2 regions of the Stenotrophomonas sp. STEN009 genome follow, and region 2 is predicted to be linked to the other one. Evidence: riboswitches for the same ligand, from Rfam matches in the RefSeq annotation. Region 2 holds a riboswitch; the other holds the start of a gene.

Region 1 (8,803 bases), on a different contig from region 2:
TGCCGAAGCGCCGAAGAAGGACGAGCCGGCCCTGGGCGGCGCCGGTGGCATGGGCGGCATGGGTGGCATGGGCGGCATGGACTTCTAAGGTCCGCTGTTCCCGATGAAGTGAAAAACCCCGCCGCAAGGCGGGGTTTTTTTTGTGGGCGTTCCGCCCCCTCTGCTGGACGTGGACCGTGGTCGACCTGTCAGCGCACGAATGCCTTCGTGGCGCCGTATTCCCATTCCCACGGCACCCCCGTCTCGCCCAGCACGAAGCGCACCAGTGCCGGAAAGGTCGCTTCGGCGCGCACATCGTTGCCCAGGATCACTACGCAGCGTTGGCCTTGTTCGACGCACACCAGCGTGTTGCCCACCGCATCGTCATGTCCGCCCTTGTAGAAGCCTGCGCCCTGTGGACCGGTGAATGTCACCACGCCCAGTCCCGCAGCCAGGTTTCTGCGCTGCTGCGCCACCGGCAGTTCCGGCTGCAGCGTCGGGAACTGGCTGGCGGTGGTGATCGGCAGCTGCGGCCGCACCAGCTCCCGGCGCATCGATGCCGACAGCCCCTGGCCACTGACATAGCCGGCCGCGAAATTGCCCATGTCGGCGATGGTCGTGTCCATCGAACCGGCGGCACGCACGCGGCTGCGTTCATCGTGCGGCTCCGCCGTGCCTTCGGCGGTCCAGCCGTCGGCCAGATTCGTGGCGAAATCCTCGCGCCACATCATGCTGGTGCGGGGCATGCCGAAGCGGTCGAATACGCGCTGCTGCATGAGCGTACCCACGTCCTGGCCCAGCCCGCGCTCCAGCACGAACTGCAGCAGGATCAGGCCTTCGCCAGAATAGCCATAGCGGCTGCCCGGATCGAAGTGGAATTTCAGTTTTCCGTCCGGTTCCAGGAATGCAAAGTTGGCAAAGCCGCTGGCATGGTTGAGCAGCAGGCGCGGGGTCAGCCGGCGCCAACGTTCGTCGCCGGCCAGCACGGTGTAATCGGCGTACTTCTTCGGCTCGGCCGGATAGTCCGGCAGCGGTCTGTCCAGTGCGCTGGCGATGCTGGCATCCAGATCGATCACCTTGTCCTGTGCAAGCTGCGCGATCAGGTGGCCGAAGGCCATCTTGGTCAGCGATGCCGCATACATCACCGTGTCGGTCTGCAGCGGTTCGCCGGCAGCGTTGCGCTCGCCATAGGCGGCAACGTGCACGACCTTGCCACCGTCGACGACGGCCACTGCCATCCCGCGGGCGTGAGCCACCTGCATCAGGCGCTTGGCCTCGGCATCGATCCGGGCCGGGGAGGGAACGGGAGGGGGAGCGGCCATTACGGCGGCGGGGAACAGCGTCAGCAACAGCAGGACGGCACGGCGCATGCGTGGAACTCCTGGCGGGACGTGGCGCGATGCTACCGCAGCTTCGGCTGCTTGCAGCCCCCTGTGCGAGGAGTGCGCCCGGCCGGGCCCGGCGGCAGGCCCTGTAGGTGTTGCGTTCCATCCCGTCATGAATATGATTAGGCACCTAAACATATTGGAAATCGCTGTGCTTGAGGCTAAACATGGCGCTCTTCTGGATGAGGCCCGGCGACGTGGCCACGCCAATGTCGCCCTGCTGCATCTGTGCTTCCAGCTGCTGCCGCTGTCCTCGGCGATCGATCGCGACTGCGCCAGCCGGCTGGCACCGCACGGGCTCAGTGAAGGCCGCTTCATCGTGCTGTTCCTGCTGCACGGTGCCGGCGGCACACTGTCGCCGCATGCGCTGGCCGAGCGCGCCGGCGTCACCCGCGCCACCATCAGCGGCCTGCTCGATGGCCTGCAGCGCGAAGGTCTGCTGCAGCGGCGCAGCGATGCGGACGATGGTCGTCGCCTGCAGATCGTGCTGACCGCGCAGGGCAAGCGCCTGGCCGAAGACCTCTTCAATCAGCACACGCAGTGGATCGCGGGCCTGTTCAACGGCCTGGACACTGCCGAGCAGGTGCAGCTCTCACAGCTGCTGGCCAAGGTGTGGCAGCACACCGGCAGCGGACGGAAGGACCTGCAGTGAGCGCAGCGATCAGCCCGGCGCGAAAGCATCAGCTGGATACCGGGGCAGCCGCCAGCACGCATCTGGCGGAATGTCTGGCCGTGGACTTCGCGGTGTTGCTGCAGACCGTTGCGGTGCTGCCGGAGACTGCCATTCAATGCATGCGCGATGCCGCCAGCAAAGGCATTACCCAGCGCATGATTCTGGCGGCAACGCTGTTGCGTGAGGCCAGGCAGGGTGATCCTGCACAGTGGCAGTCGCATGCATCCGACACCGTGCGCGGCTGGGCCTGCTACCTGATCGGTGGCGATGCCACCGCCTCCCTGCCGGTGAAGCTGGAGAAGATGCGCCCGTTGGCCGATGATCCGCATTTCGGCGTGCGCGAATGGGCGTGGCTGGCGCTGCGCACCGACATCGTTGCCGGGCCACTGCTGGCGCTTGAATGCCTGCAGCCGTGGACGCAGGAACCGTCCGCGCATCTGCGCCGGTTTGCCTGTGAAGCACTGCGTCCCCGTGGCGTCTGGGCGGCGCACATCGCTCTTTTCAAGCAGCATCCCGAACACGCGCATTCGCTGCTGGAGGCACTGGCTGATGATCCCGAACGCTATGTGCAGGATTCCGTCGGCAACTGGCTCAACGATGCCGGGAAGACCCAGCCGCAGTGGCTGCGTGACCTGTGCACACGCTGGCAACGCGAGCGCGACAGCCCTGCCAACGCCTACATCCGCAGGCGCGCACTGCGTTCACTGTGATCCGGCGGGTGCCGGCCCATGACCGGGCCATCGGGCCCGGTCACATTGCGCGGACGCGGCTAGTGGGGCTGCAGGCGTTCGGCCGCATGCGTGGCCAGCCCCAGGGATGCCAGCATCAACCCTTCCATCACCCGGTCGCTCACGTGATGTTCGGGCGCGGCATTCTGGCGGCAGCGTTCGGCGGCCAGCAGCACCTCCTGCACGATGCGCAGGCCGGCCAGTGCGCCATCGGCATCGGCCAGCATCATGCGTCGGCCGTTCGCTGGATGGCGCTCGGGCCAGGGTTGGCCATCGGCGGCCGCACCGCTGCCGATGCGTTGCAGGTGGGCGACCAGACCGTTGGGATCGAACGGCGCCTGATCGGCATTGGCCGGATCGGGGTGGGCACCGGGGAAGGGAACGTGTGGTGTGTTCATGGCGTGTGCTCCGTACAGGACAGACGACACCGCCACCGGAAGAGGTGGCGGACGGTACGTGGCGGCAAAGACCGGGTCACTGATCCGGCGGGCGCAAGCGCCCCCCCGCACCGCCCGCCATGGAACGCGGACGGATTGCCAGCCGGCGCCGCCCAAGGCGACGCCGGCTGACAAGCGTAAACAACATCTCCTCGGGCTTTGCCGACCCGGCCACCCTTTTCCGGTGGCAAACCATCTTGAGCACATGTATCGCATATGCCATTGCCCGTATAACCGCGCATCGATCGCCTGCACGCCCCTTCCGGGCCGAAGGGTGGGAAGCCTGGAAGGAAGATCTCAACGCGGTGGCACCATCGGTCCAGTCGCGACACCATCGATCCGCACATCGGCACATGCGCCGGTCATCCGGACGCGGTAAACAGTGCATTGCCCACGTCCACCCGCAGGGAAGTCGATCATGCAGAGCACGCTCCAGGTCACGCTGTTCGGCCCTCCCGGCGACACCCCGGCGTTGCAGTTGCCGGATGTGGACGGGCCCTCGGTGGCGATACCGGAATCGACACTGCGGCGGCTGGTCTCCGATCTCTACACGGCGCGGTCCCTGCTCAACCCCGAGCAGCTGGAGGAGGCGAGGCGGGAGCTGGACCAGGTGCTGGAGCGCTGGGCCGATATCCACGAGGGCCTGCTGCTGGACGTGGAAGTGCATGGCAGCCGCTAGATCGCCGTGCTGCTGAACCGCTTCCCCAGTTGCGGATGAAACATTTTGTGCTGCGCAGAAGCTGTGCTATCAATACATCCCATGAACGCAGCCGCTACCCGCTTTTACTGGTATTACTTTCCGAAGCCACTGGCGGAGGAAGGACTGCGCTCACCCTGAAGAAAGCTTCAGACGCATTCCCGAAAGCCGCCAGCGAACCTGGCGGCTTTTTTCATGCCGCCTCGCTGGGGACCCCCTACGTACCGGAGACCTCCCCCATGCCCCCCCATACCGACGACCTGCGCATCCGCACCATCGAACCGCTCACACCGCCTGCCCAGCTGCTGGCGATGCTGCCGTGTGACGATGAAGCCTCCGACACCGTCAGTGCATCGCGCGCGGCCCTGCACCAGATCCTGCATGGCCGCGACGATCGCCTGGCGGTCGTGGTCGGCCCGTGTTCGATCCACGATCCGAATGCGGCCATCGAGTACGCACAGCGCTTGAAGCCGCTGCGCGACGCGCTGGCCGGCGAGCTCGAGATCGTCATGCGCGTGTACTTCGAGAAGCCGCGCACCACGGTGGGCTGGAAGGGCCTGATCAATGACCCGGACCTGGACGGCAGCTTCCGGATCGACAAGGGCCTGCGCATTGCCCGCGGCCTGCTGCGCGACATCAACAAGCTGGGCCTGCCGGCCGGCGTTGAATTCCTCGACGTGATCTCGCCGCAGTACATCGCCGACCTGGTGGCATGGGGCGCGATCGGCGCACGCACCACCGAAAGCCAGGTGCACCGCGAACTGGCCTCCGGCCTGTCGTGCCCGGTGGGCTTCAAGAACGGCACCGATGGCAACGTCAAGATCGCGGCCGATGCGGTCGGCGCGGCCTCCAACCCGCATCACTTCCTGTCGGTGACCAAGCAGGGCGGCACCGCCATCGTTTCGACCACCGGCAACCCGGATTGTCATGTGATCCTGCGCGGCGGCAAGCAGCCGAACTACGACGCGGCCAACGTGGCCGACGCCTGCCAGGCACTGGCCAAGGCCAGGCTGCCGACGCGGCTGATGATCGATGCCAGCCATGCCAACAGCCTGAAAAACCCGGAAAACCAGCCGAAGGTGATCGAAGACATCGCCGTTCAGCTGGAGGACGGCGAACAGCGCATCGTGGGCGTGATGATCGAGAGCCATCTGGTGGGAGGCCGGCAGGAACTGGTGGAAGGCCAGCCGCTGGTCTACGGGCAGAGCATCACCGATGGCTGCATCGACTGGGACACCACCGTGACGGTGCTGGAGCGACTGGCTGCGGCCGTGCGCGCCCGTCGCGAAGTGACGGTGTCAGAAGCCGCCTGAGCGCGGCATGTGTGTGGATGGCGGCCTGCGCCTGCGGGGGTGCGGCCGCGATCAGGGCCGGTCGGAGTTGGAGACCGGCCCGTCCGCACCGGCGATGCGCCTGGCGCTGCGCATGAGCGACAGCGCCAGGTCCATCGCCGGGGTGGTGCAGGGCACGAAGGGGAGCGCCGGGCCACGCCCGGCGAACACGCCATCGTTCAATGCACTTCGTCGTGATACACGAACTTCGGCATTTCCCAGCGGTAATGGATCGCCAGCAGGCGCAGGGCGAAGCCGCCCGCCAGGCAGCACAGGATGGCCGTGGCATCGGACACGTTCCAGTGCAGCAGCAGCAGATAGGCGGCGCCGGTCAGCAGCGCGATGATCGCGTACAGCTCCTTCTGGAAAATCAGCGGCACTTCGTTGCACAGAATGTCGCGCAGCACGCCGCCGAACGCGCCGGTCAGCATGCCGGCGATCAGCACGATCGGCGTGGCATGACCGGCCTCGCGTGCGATCGAGCAACCGATCAGGGTGAAGGCGATCAGGCCCAGGCCGTCGAGCACCAGGAAGGTGCGGCGGAAGTGGTGCATCCAGCGTGCGACCCAGGTGGCGATCAGCGCCGCGCACACGGTGAAGCCGAGGTACTCGGGATGTTTGACCCAGCCCAGCGGATAGTGGCCAAGCAGGATGTCGCGCAGTGAACCACCGCCGAGCGCGGTAACGCAGGCGATCATGACCACGCCGAACAGATCCATGCGGCGGCGTCCCGCGGACAGTGCGCCGGTCATGGCTTCGGCGGAAATGGCAATCAGGTAGATGATGGACAGCAACATGGAACAGGCTCCGGACGCGGTGGGGCCGGCCATGCGCGGACGCCGCCATTGCCTGCGCAATGACGGGATGACGATGACCGGTGCCGCTCCCGCTGTCCTTTTGCCTGAGAGTTCAGCGGCGTAGGCCGCGTGCCCCTTCGGCGGATCGTGCCGGGCATGCCCGGTGACCTCTCTCCAGCTCGGCGAGTCGAATGCATGGTTGGTGGGATTCCAGCCCACCGGCCTGAGCGATCATGGGAGCCTGCGCCTTCGGCGGGCGCCAGCGCGGCGCCTCTCTCCTGCATTCGCGGGCAGTATATCCGCTGCGGTGCAGCACGGCATAATCCCGGCATGGCCCCGTCCCACCGCCCGTGGTTCCTGTACCTGCTCGAATGCCGCGATGGCAGCTACTACGCTGGCATCAGCACCGACGTGGACGCGCGTTTCGCCGCCCATCGCGCCGGTACGGGGGCGCGCTACACCCGGGCCCGCCCGCCGCTGCGCATCCTGGCCGTGCGCGAGTACCCGGACCGCTCCGCCGCTTCGCGCGCCGAGTGGCAGCTCAAACAGCTGCCGCGCGAGCGCAAGCTGGCGTGGTTGCAGGCATTGGATTCCTCATCTTTGTAGCGCCGTGCCCAGGCACGGCGCATCGCAGGCAGTCGCGACGCGACGTAGGGTCAGATCCCTTTCCGCAGGAAAGGGATCCGACCCCGTTGCAGACCTGCGCTACCGTTTCGGCCGCCGGTCATCCTGGTCATCGCCGAAGATGATGCGTGCGCTGCGCTGGTAGCTCCAATACGCCACCGCCCAGTTCAGCAGCACCACGATGCGGTTGCGGAAGCCGATCAGGAAGAACACGTGCGCGGCCAGCCAGAACCACCAGGCCAGCACGCCCGACAGCTGCAGGCGCCCCAGGTGCACGATGGCGGCCATGCGGCCGATGGTGGCCAGGTTGCCGTAGTCCGCGTACTTGAAGGGCCCGGGCTCCGGCCTGCCGTGCAGGCGTGCACGGATGACCTCGGCCACGTACTTGCCCATCTGCTTGGCGGCGGGCGCTACGCCGGGCACGGGCTTGCCGTTGGCCTGGTTCACCGCGGCCAGATCGCCGGCCACGAACAGTTCCGGATGCCCGGGCAGGGTCAGGTCCGGCTGCACCTGCACGCGCCCGGCACGGTCCAGTGGCACGTCCAGCGTGCGCGCCAGCGGCGAGGCGGCCACGCCGGCCGCCCACACCACGGTGCGCGCCGGCACGAACTGGTCACCCAGCGTGAAGCCCTGGCTGTCGATGTTGCTCACCGGCGTTCCGGTCAGCACTTCCACACCCAGCTTTTCCAGCTGCCGGCGCGCCTTCAGCGAGAGCACTTCCGGGAACGAGGACAGCACGCGTGGACCGGCTTCCACCAGGCGCACCTTGGCGCTGGCCGGATCGATGTGGCGGAATTCATTGCGCAGCGTATGGCGTGCAATCTCGGCCAGGGTGCCCGCCAGTTCGACGCCGGTCGGGCCGCCGCCGACGACGGCAAAGCTGAGCCACGCCGCCTTCCTGGCCGGGTCCGGTTCGGCTTCGGCGCGCTCGAACGCCAGCAGCAGCTTGCGGCGCAGGGCAATGGCATCGTCGAGGGTCTTCAGGCCGGGCGCATCATCGGCCCACTGGTCGTTGCCGAAGTAGGCGTGAGTGGCGCCGGTAGCCAGCAGCAGGCTGTCGTAGTCCAGCGTGCTGCCGTCGGCCAGCCGCACCTGGCGGAGCTGCCTGTCGATGGCCACGACCTCACCGAGCCGCACTTCCACGTTGCGCTGGTGGCCGAGGATGTGGCGCAGCGGTGCGGCAATGTCCGGCGCTGACAGGCCTGCGGTCGCCACCTGGTACAGCAGCGGCTGGAACAGGTGATGGTTGCGGCGGTCGACCAGGGTGATGCGGATGCGTTCGCGTGCCAGCGCACGGGTGGCCCAGAGGCCGGCAAAACCGCCGCCGACAACGACCAGGTGGGGAACGCGCTCACGACTCATCGACTCACTCCAGGGGGCATGGGGAACCGTCCGGCATCTTCGCACGGCGGCGGCCTGTCACGTCAGCGTGCGCGCGGATCGGCGATACTCGGATTCAGGCAACCGCCAGCGAGAGGCCCATGAGCGAACCGGAAAAGCGCATCGCCCTGTTGATCGACGCCGACAACGCGCCCGCATCGAAGATCGACGAAGTGCTGGCGGAGGTGGCCCGCTACGGCGTGGCCAATGTCCGCCGTGCCTACGGCAACTGGAAGAGCCCACGGCTGAAAGGCTGGGAGGCGGTGCTGCACGAGTACGCGATCCGGCCCATCCAGCAGTTCGCCTACAGCAAGGGCAAGAACGCCTCGGACATGGCCATGGTGATCGATGCGATGGACCTGCTGTACGCGCGCAACCTCGACGGCTTCGCCATCGTCTCCAGCGATGCTGATTTCACTCCAATGGTGATGCGCCTGTTGACCGACGGGGTGAAGGTGTATGGCTTCGGCGAAAAGAAGACGCCGGAACCCTTCGTCAATGCCTGTTCCAAATTCACCTATCTGGAAGCACTGGGCCAGGCCCATGCCAGCGTGCCGGAAGTGGAACAGGGCACGGCAGAGCCGGGTGCCATCGAGCCGGCCACCGGTGAAACGGGCAGCGGCGACGAAGTGCGCCCGCGCAAGAGCGGCGCGGAAATGCGCAGCGATACACGTCTGGTGAAGATGCTGCGCCGCGCCGTGTCCGCCGCGGAAGGCGAGGACGGCTGGTCGCACCTGGGGCCGGTGGGCAGCCAGATCGCCAACCAGGCCTC
Region 2 (8,803 bases):
CCCGTAAGTTCAAGGCCGAAACCGGTTTCTCGCCGCGCGCCTACCGCGCCCGCATCGGCGAGCCGGCGCTGGCCTGAGCGGCCTGCTGCACTGTGCCTATCCCCACAGGCGCGGGACAGGGTAAGGTGACGCCCCTGTAGCCGCCGCCCACTCCTGCCGATGCCCGCCAGCCCCGTTACGCCTGCCTCGCCCTCCCGCCTGGGCCATTCGCTCAAGCCACGCCAGCTGATCATGATGGGGTTGGGCAGCGCCATCGGCGCGGGCCTGTTCCTGGGGTCCGGTGTGGGCGTACAGGCGGCCGGCCCGGCGGTGCTGGTGTCGTACCTGGTGGCCGGCGCACTGGTGATCATCGTGATGAACGCACTGGGCGAAATGGCGGCGGCCAAGCCGACCAGCGGCGCGTTCTCGGTCTATGCCGCCGACGCCATGGGCGCCACGGCAGGGGCGACTGTCGGCTGGCTCTGGTGGGTACAGCTGGTGATCGTGATCGCCGCCGAGGCCGTGGGAGCGGCGGGCCTGCTGGCCACGGTCTGGCCTGCCATTCCGGTGCCGATGGCCGCCCTGGCGTTCATGCTGTTCTTCACCGCGATCAACCTGCTGGGGGTCAGGAATTTCGGTGAGTTCGAGTTCTGGTTCGCCATTCTCAAGGTGGTGGCGATCCTGGCGTTCATCGCCATCGGTTTCGCGCTGCTGATGGGCTGGCTGCCGCAGGTGACCTCTCCGGGACTGAGCAACTTCACCGCACACGGCGGTTTTGCACCGCAGGGCCTGGCCGGTATCGGCGCAGCCCTGCTGGTGGTGGTGTTCGCCTTCGGCGGCACCGAGATCGTGGCCGTTGCCGCGGCCGAGACCGAGGATCCCGAGCGCAGCATCGCCCGCGCCATCCGCACCGTGGCCTGGCGCATCCTGGTGTTCTACATCGGCTCGCTGAGCGTGATCATCGCCGTGGTGCCGTGGACCAGCGAAGCGCTGAAGTCGCCGTTCGCCGCGGTGCTGGATGCGGCCCGCATTCCGGGGGCGGGCACGGCCATCACGCTGATCGCAGTGATCGCCCTGCTGTCGGCCCTCAACGCCAACCTCTACGGCGCGTCGCGGATGATGTATTCGCTGGCGCAGCGCCGCGAGGCACCGGCCGTGCTGGGCTGGACCGACCCGCGGCAGGTGCCGGTGATCGCCGTTCTGGCCAGCGTGCTGTTCGGGTTTGCCGCGACGGTGATGGAACTGCTGTTCCCGGACAAGGTGCTGCCGGTACTGCTGAACATCGTCGGCTCGACCTGCCTGCTGGTGTGGACCCTGTCGCTGCTTTCTCAACTGGTGCTGCGCCGCCGTGCGGACCGCCTCGGCTCGCGCCTGCCGTTCCGCATGGCCGGTTTCCCGTGGCTGACCTGCTGCGCCCTGGCGATCCTGGCACTGATCTTCGGCCTGCTGCTGAGCGAGGCGCATACGCGCCTGCAGTTCCTGTCGATGGTGGCCCTGACCGCCACGATCGCGGCCGGCAGTGCGATCGCGCGCCGCATGCGCGAGGCCTGATCCGTACAGCCGAGCGTGGGCTTGGCTCTACAGCGGGCATACATTCTGCGTGCCATCCTGTTCGCGGGGCCGTCATCGGCCCGCTGAACTGGAGCACCCCATGCTGCGCAGTCGTCCGTTCCTGATGTTCACCGGCCAGGCCGAGGCGGCCCTGGCCCTGTACGCCGAGGCGTTCGCCGATTTCCGGCTGCTTGCCCTGCAACGCCATCCCGACGGCGCAGGGGCGGGAGTGCCCGGCCAGGTGCGGCAGGCGACCTTCATGCTCGGCGGCACCAACTATCTGTGCTTCGACAGCCTGGATGTGCACGACTTCACCTTCAGTCCGTCGATCTCGCTGTTCGTCGAGTGCGGTGGCGCCGAACAGTTCGAGCGCGCGGCGCGCGTGCTGGGCGAGGGCGGGCACTGGCTGATGCCGGTGGGCGACTACGATTTCAGCAACCGCTACGGCTGGGTGCAGGACCGGTTCGGTGTGTCCTGGCAGTTGAGCCTGGGGCAGATGCCGGATCCGTGATCGGTTCAGCCGCTGCGCTCGCCGGGCATGGCCCGGCGCTACCGTAAACGAAAACGGCCCGCTTGCGCGGGCCGTTCCGTCAATCACGCTTCGACTTCATCGTCCTTGTAGGCGTCGACCGGGATGCAGGCGCACATCACGTTCTTGTCGCCGTAGACGTTGTCGACGCGGGCCACCGGCGGCCAGTACTTCTGCAGCTTCAGGCTGGGCAGCGGGAAGGCGGCCAGCTCGCGCGGGTAGGCGTGGGTCCACTCGCTGGCCGTCACCGCGGTGGCGGTGTGCGGCGCGTTCTTCAGCGGATTGTCCTCGCGGTCCAGGCGTCCATCCTCGATCGCACGGATTTCCTCGCGGATCTGGATCATGGCATCGATGAAGCGGTCCAGCTCATGCAGCGACTCGCTTTCGGTGGGCTCGACCATCAGCGTGCCGGCTACCGGGAAGCTCAGCGTCGGCGCGTGGAAGCCGAAGTCGATCAGGCGCTTGGCCACGTCCTCGGCGCCGATGCCGCTGCTCTTCTCCAGCGGGCGCACATCGAGGATGCACTCATGCGCCACCAGGCCGTTGCGGCCGGTGTACAGCGTCCTGAAGTGCGGCGCCAGGCGCTTGGCGATGTAGTTGGCATTGAGCTGCGCGACCTGGGTCGCCTTGCGCAGGCCCTCGCGGCCCATCATCGCGATGTACATCCAGCTGATCGGCAGGATCGAGGCGCTGCCGAAGCTGGCGGCGCTGACCATGCCGACGGGGCCGTTGTCACCCAGCTTACCCGGCAGGAACGGGGCCAGGTGCGCCTTGACCGCGCACGGGCCGACGCCCGGGCCGCCGCCGCCGTGCGGGATGCAGAAGGTCTTGTGCAGGTTCAGGTGGGAAACGTCCGAACCCCACTTGCCCGGCTTGGCCACGCCGACCAGGGCGTTCATGTTGGCACCGTCGGTGTACACCTGGCCGCCGTGCTTGTGGATGATCTCGCAGATCTCTACCACCTCCTCCTCGAACACGCCGTGCGTGGACGGGTAGGTCATCATGATCGCGGCCAGGCGGTCGCTGTACTTCTCGGCGTTGAGGCGGATGTCCTCGACATCGACGTTGCCGTTGGCATCGGTCTTGGTGACCACCACCTTCATGCCGCACATCTGTGCCGAGGCCGGGTTGGTACCGTGGGCCGAATCCGGAATCAGGCAGATGTCGCGATGCTCCTCACCACGCGAGCGGTGGTAGGCGCGGATCGCCAGCAGGCCGGCGTACTCGCCCTGTGCACCCGAGTTCGGCTGCAGGCTGACCGCATCGTAGCCGGTGCATTCGACCAGCATCGCTTCCAGCGACTCGATCAGTTCCTTGTAGCCCAGCGCCTGGTCGGCCGGCACCAGCGGATGGATCTGCGAGAACTCCGGCCAGGTCACCGGGATCATCTCGGCGGTGGCGTTGAGCTTCATGGTGCACGAGCCCAGCGGGATCATCGTGCGGTCCATCGCCAGGTCCTTGTCGGCCAGTGAGCGCAGGTAGCGCAGCAGTTCGTGCTCGCTGTGGTGCGTGTTGAACACCGGATGGGTCAGGAACGCGGACTGGCGCAGCAGCCCGGCCGGCAGCGCGTCGGCGGTGCTGGCATCCAGCGCATCCACATCGGCTTGGGCACCGAAGACGGCGGCCAGCGCAACCACATCGGCGCGGGTGGCGGTCTCGTCCAGGCTGATGCCGACCGAGTCGCTGTCGATCGCGCGCAGGTTGTAGCCGGCGGCGCGCGCCTTGGCGTGGATCTCATCGGCGTGCACACCGGTGACGTGCAGGGTGTCGAAGAAGTCGCCAGCAACCTGCACGCCGGCCTTGCGCAGTGCGGCGGCCAGGATCGCGGCCAGGCGGTGCGTGCGGCGGGCGATGCGGGTCAGGCCTTCCGGACCGTGGTAGACGGCGTACATCGAGGCCATCACCGCCAGCAGGACCTGTGCGGTACAGATGTTGGAGGTGGCCTTCTCGCGGCGGATATGCTGCTCGCGGGTCTGCAGGGTCAGGCGGTAGGCCGGGTTGCCCTGCGCATCGATCGAGACGCCGATCAGGCGGCCGGGCATCGAGCGCTTGTAGGCATCGCGGCAGGCCATGAACGCCGCGTGCGGGCCACCGAAGCCGAACGGCACGCCGAAACGCTGGCTGTTGCCGACCACGATGTCCGCGCCCCATTCGCCCGGTGCGGCGAGCAGGGTCAGCGCCAGCAGATCGGTGGCCACGGCGACCAGGCCGCCGCGTGCATGCACGGCCTCGACCAGTGCCCGGTAGTCGGCCACCTGGCCGAACGTATCCGGGTACTGCAGCAGCACGCCGAAGCTGTCCGCTTCCAGCGCTTCGGCCGGGGTGCCGACGCGCAGCACGATGCCCATGGGCTCGGCGCGGGTGCGCAGCAGCTCCAGGGTCTGCGGGTGCACGGCATCGTGCACGAAGAAGGTGTCCGACTTCGACTTGGCGGAACGCTTGGCCAGGGTCATCGCTTCGGCCGCTGCGGTGGCTTCGTCCAGCAGCGAGGCGTTGGCGATCTCCATGCCGGTCAGGTCGGCGCACAAGGTCTGGAAGTTGATCAGCGCTTCCATGCGGCCCTGCGAGATCTCTGCCTGGTACGGGGTGTAGGCGGTGTACCAGGCCGGGTTTTCCAGGATGTTGCGCAGGATCACGTTCGGCGTGTGGGTGCCGTAATACCCCTGGCCGATGAAGCTGCGCAGCACGGTGTTCTTGTCGGCGATCGCGCGGATCTTCGCCAGCGCCTCCACTTCGGTGATCGACTCCGGCAGCGCCAGCGCTGCCGGCGACTTGATCTTGGCCGGCACAATGGCATCGGTCATCGCATCCAGCGACGCGTGGCCGACGACGTCGAGCATCTGCGCGATCTCGGCGTCATTGGGGCCGATATGGCGCTCGACGAACGCACTGTGGTGCTCGAGCTCACGCAGGGAAGGGGTGTTCTGGGACATGGCGAAGGATCCGTCAGGAAAGGGCACACGCACGGGCACAAGCCGCCGGATGGCGGGCTGCGGGGCGCCCCTCTGTCCTTTTGCCTGAGAGTTTGGAAGCGCGGCTGGCCGCAGCTTCGTGCCCCTTCGGCGCCGGATCGAACCGGTCTCTCCAGAGTTGTGTTGCGGGTGGTATCGGGCCTGAGCGATTACGGGCGTTGCGCCTTCGGCAGCGGTGTTCCGCTTCTCCCACCGTGTTGCCCGCCGATTATAGCCGGTTATGGCCTGCTGCCGGGGCCGCCCGGGCAGGGCCGGCGCCTGAATGGCCGATGGCCCGGGGCGTGCGTTTTGTGCGGTGCTGCATGGCATCGGGCGCATTCCCCGCCTATCATGGGCGGATACCCGAATTCATCTGGCGCCGTCCCTGCTGCAGCGGGACCGGCGCCCGCCGTGCGTGCCGCGCATGGCCTTGCCGGACACCGTTCACATGACCGCCGCTGTTGCTCCGTCCACCCGTCGCATGGCCCTGCTGCTCGCGGGCCTGGCCATGTTCGGCCCGTTCTCCATCGACACCATTTTCCCGGCCTTCCCGCAGCTGGCCCAGCGCCTGGCGGTGGATGAGGTGGCCGTCCAGCAGACCATCAGCGTCTACCTGCTGTTCTATGGCCTGATGAGCCTGGCGCACGGGCCGCTGTCCGATGCCTGGGGCCGCAAGCGGGTGATCCTCGGTGGCCTGGTGGTATTTGCCGGGGCCTCGGTCGGCTGCGCGCTGTCCACTGACCTGCCGACCCTGCTGGCGTTCCGCGCGCTGCAGGGCCTGTCGGCGGGCGTGGGCATGATCGTCGGCCGCGCGGTGATCCGTGACCTGTACCACGGCCATGACGCCCAGCGGTTGATGAGCCAGGTCTCGATGCTGTTCGGCATCGCGCCGGCCATCGCCCCGATCATCGGTGGCTGGATTCTGCTCAGCGGTGCCGGCTGGCCGCTGATCTTCTGGTTCCTCGTGGTGTTCTCGCTGGTGCTGCTGGTGGCCACCGCGCGCTTCCTGCCGGAAACGCATCCGCCGGAGGCGCGGGTACCGCTGTCGCCGCGCGCACTGCTGCGTGACTATGTGCGCATCGGCTTCAACCCGCGTTTCCTGCGCCTGGCACTGGCCGGCAGCATCGGCTTCGGCGGCATTTTCCTGTACATCGCGTCCGCGCCGGTGTTCGTGATGCAGCACCTGCATCTGGGCGAAGGCGACTTCGCCTGGCTGTTCATTCCCACCATCGGTGGCATGACGGCCGGCGCGTTCCTGTCCGGGCGCATGGCCGGGCACACCACGCCGACCCGGCAGGTGACCATCGGCTTCTCCCTGTGCGCGCTGTCGACACTGCTCAACGTCGGCTACGTGGTGCTGGCGCCGCAGTTCGCGCTGCCGTGGGCGGTACTGCCCATTTTCCTGGGCGGCATGGGCATGGCGCTGATCTTCCCGATCCTGGCGCTGGCCGTGCTCGACATGTATCCGCACCAGCGCGGCCTGGCCTCGTCGCTGCAGGCCTTCGCGCAGCTGATGGTCAGCACCGTGGTGGCCGGCGTCGTGTCGCCCCTGCTCAGTGCCAGCCCGCTGCATCTGGCGCTGGGCCAGGCCGGCTTCTTCGCCGCCGGGTTTGTGTTCTGGTACTGGGAGCATCTGCGCGAGCGCACCGCCCAGGCGGCCTGCACGGAGGCGTGAGCCCACGGCGGCGACGGCTCGCGGGCTGCGTCGCGGCGCGCGCCAGGCGACGTGAAGCGGCGCAACGGCCGGGGTGCGCTATCCTTGCGCCCCCCACGCAGCGGTAGCGCCCATGTCCATCTCCTCCAAGATCCGCCGCGACCAGCGCCGCCGCAAGGAAGCGCAGGCCGCCAGCCGCGCCGCTGCGCAGGCTTCGCCCGTGGAGCCGCACGCCGAGCTGCGCGACCCGCAGCGCACCCTGCTGGCCGGTATCGTCCGGCGCGACGGCGAGTGGGTACTGGGCATGGATGGCCGCATTGCCGGGCAGACCCACAGCGCGGCACACGTGCTGGCGATGATCATGCAGGCGGGCGAGCTGCATGAGCGCAGCGGCACCCCGGTGCGACTGATGTATTCCGACGCGCTGCGCGACGCCGCGCAGGCCGAAGCGCAGGCACAAGGGCAGACGTTCGAGGAATTCAAATCCGCGCTGGCCGCGCAGCTGGCCGCGAAGAAGGGGTAGCGGCCGGGCCCGCCCCCCCGGCGCGGCGGGGGGGGGAAAAACCCCCCCCCGGGGCCCCGCCCCCCCCCGCCCAACAGCGGGGGGGGGGCGCGGCGCCCCCCCCCGGGCCCCCCCCCCCCCCCCCCCCCCCCCCCCCCCCCCCCCGCAACCAAGGGGGCGGACCCGCGCGCACCCCCCCCTTTTCTCATTTCGCCACCGGGGCCGCAGCGCTGGCCTGCCAGCCGCACATCTGGCCTTCGTTCTGCTGCTTGAGCCACTCATTGACCGGGCTGAAGTACTCGATCATCGGGCCGGCATCCAGCTTGTCGGTGCCGGTCAGCTCCTTCAGCGTGGCCTGCCACGGCTGGCTGGCGCCCTTGCTGAGCATCGCCCAGTACTTCTGGCCGGCTTCCTTGTTGCCGTAGAAGGTGCACTCGTGCAGCGGGCCCTTGTAACCCGATGCATCGCACAGGCCCTTGTAGAACTGGAACTGCAGGATGCGGGCGAGGAAGTAGCGGGTGTACGGCGTATTGCCCGGCACGTGGTACTTCGCGCCCGGATCGAAGAACTCCTCGCCGCGGGTGCTGGCCGGGGCAACGCCCTGGTATTTGGCCTTCAGATCCCACCATGCCTTGTTGTAGTTGTCGGCGGTGATCGATCCGTCAAACACGCCCCAGCGCCAGCGGTCGATCATCAGGCCGAAGGGCAGGAATGAAACGCCCGACAGTGCCATGCGCATCTGCGCGTTGATCACGGCCTCGCGGCTTTCCTGCGGTGCGTCAACCAGGCCGATCGAGTTCAGGTACTTGGGCGTCATCGCCAGCACGATCGTGTCGCCGATTGCTTCGTGGAAGCCATCGTTGGCGCCGCCCTGGAACAGGGGCGGCAACGGGTTGTAGGCCAGGTCGTAGTAGATGTGGCCCAGCTCGTGATAGATGGTGGTGAAGTTCTCTTCGTTCGGCTTGATGCACATCTTGGTGCGCACATCGCCTTCCATGTTCATGTCCCAGGCGCTGGCGTGGCAGACCACGTCACGGTCGTCAGGCTTGATGAACTGGGTCTTGTCCCAGTACGACTGCGGCAGCGAGGGCATGCCCAGCGACACGTAGAAATCCTGTGCGCGCTCGGTCATCTGTTTCGCGGTACGCAGTTCGGCTTCGCGCTGTGCCCTGTACTGGCCCGCGACGCTGGCATCCCTGCCAGCCTTGGCCAGCGCAGCACTCAGGTTGGTCTGGTACTGCTTTTCCAGTGCGGCGGTGATGTCCAGGCTTCCGGCACCGGGATAGGGCTCCAGCTGGTCCCACAGGTTGGACCAGTCCTGCTGCCACATGTTGCCCAGCAGGTGCGCGGCGATCAGGCCATTGCCCACCTCGGCCTTGTCCTTGCCGTAGGTCTTGTCCAGCTTGCCGCGCGCGTAGCAGTGCAGCTGCTCGTACATCGGCTTGACCTGCTCCCACAGGCGGTCGGTTTCCGGCCCGATCTGCTCCGGCGGCATGTCATAGCCGCTGCGCCACATCTGCCCGGCATCGGTGAAGCCCATGCCCTTGGCACCTTCGTTCACCAGGCTGACGAACTTCTGGTAGTCGCCACGCATGTTCCGCGTGGTGCTGTGCCAGCCCTGCCAGGCGTCAAGCTGC

Evidence for each region. Region 2 has a riboswitch for glycine ahead of gcvP (aminomethyl-transferring glycine dehydrogenase). Riboswitches for the same ligand answer to the same signal wherever they lie in the genome.
Region 1: another riboswitch for glycine. It lies ahead of ACVOMM_RS07340 (trimeric intracellular cation channel family protein); the one in region 2 lies ahead of gcvP (aminomethyl-transferring glycine dehydrogenase).

Annotation. Positions count from the first base shown of each region.
Region 1 is NZ_JBRRES010000011.1:38,405-47,207, reverse strand. Features, by position in the region: gene groL (chaperonin GroEL) at 1-88, shown strand, start outside; gene ACVOMM_RS07370 (serine hydrolase domain-containing protein) at 189-1,349, opposite strand; gene ACVOMM_RS07365 (MarR family winged helix-turn-helix transcriptional regulator) at 1,516-2,016, shown strand; gene ACVOMM_RS07360 (DNA alkylation repair protein) at 2,013-2,747, shown strand; gene ACVOMM_RS07355 (hypothetical protein) at 2,807-3,163, opposite strand; gene ACVOMM_RS07350 (hypothetical protein) at 3,621-3,881, shown strand; gene ACVOMM_RS07345 (3-deoxy-7-phosphoheptulonate synthase) at 4,139-5,212, shown strand; gene ACVOMM_RS07340 (trimeric intracellular cation channel family protein) at 5,410-6,027, opposite strand; glycine riboswitch at 6,110-6,215, opposite strand; glycine riboswitch at 6,229-6,318, opposite strand; gene ACVOMM_RS07335 (GIY-YIG nuclease family protein) at 6,358-6,633, shown strand; gene ACVOMM_RS07330 (NAD(P)/FAD-dependent oxidoreductase) at 6,733-8,013, opposite strand; gene ACVOMM_RS07325 (NYN domain-containing protein) at 8,133-8,803, shown strand, end outside.
Region 2 is NZ_JBRRES010000013.1:32,969-41,771, reverse strand. Features, by position in the region: gene ACVOMM_RS08220 (AraC family transcriptional regulator) at 1-77, shown strand, start outside; gene ACVOMM_RS08215 (amino acid permease) at 160-1,530, shown strand; gene ACVOMM_RS08210 (VOC family protein) at 1,631-2,041, shown strand; gene gcvP (aminomethyl-transferring glycine dehydrogenase) at 2,125-4,992, opposite strand; glycine riboswitch at 5,055-5,157, opposite strand; gene ACVOMM_RS08200 (multidrug effflux MFS transporter) at 5,459-6,685, shown strand; gene ACVOMM_RS08195 (hypothetical protein) at 6,798-7,187, shown strand; gene ACVOMM_RS08190 (M2 family metallopeptidase) at 7,372-8,803, opposite strand, start outside.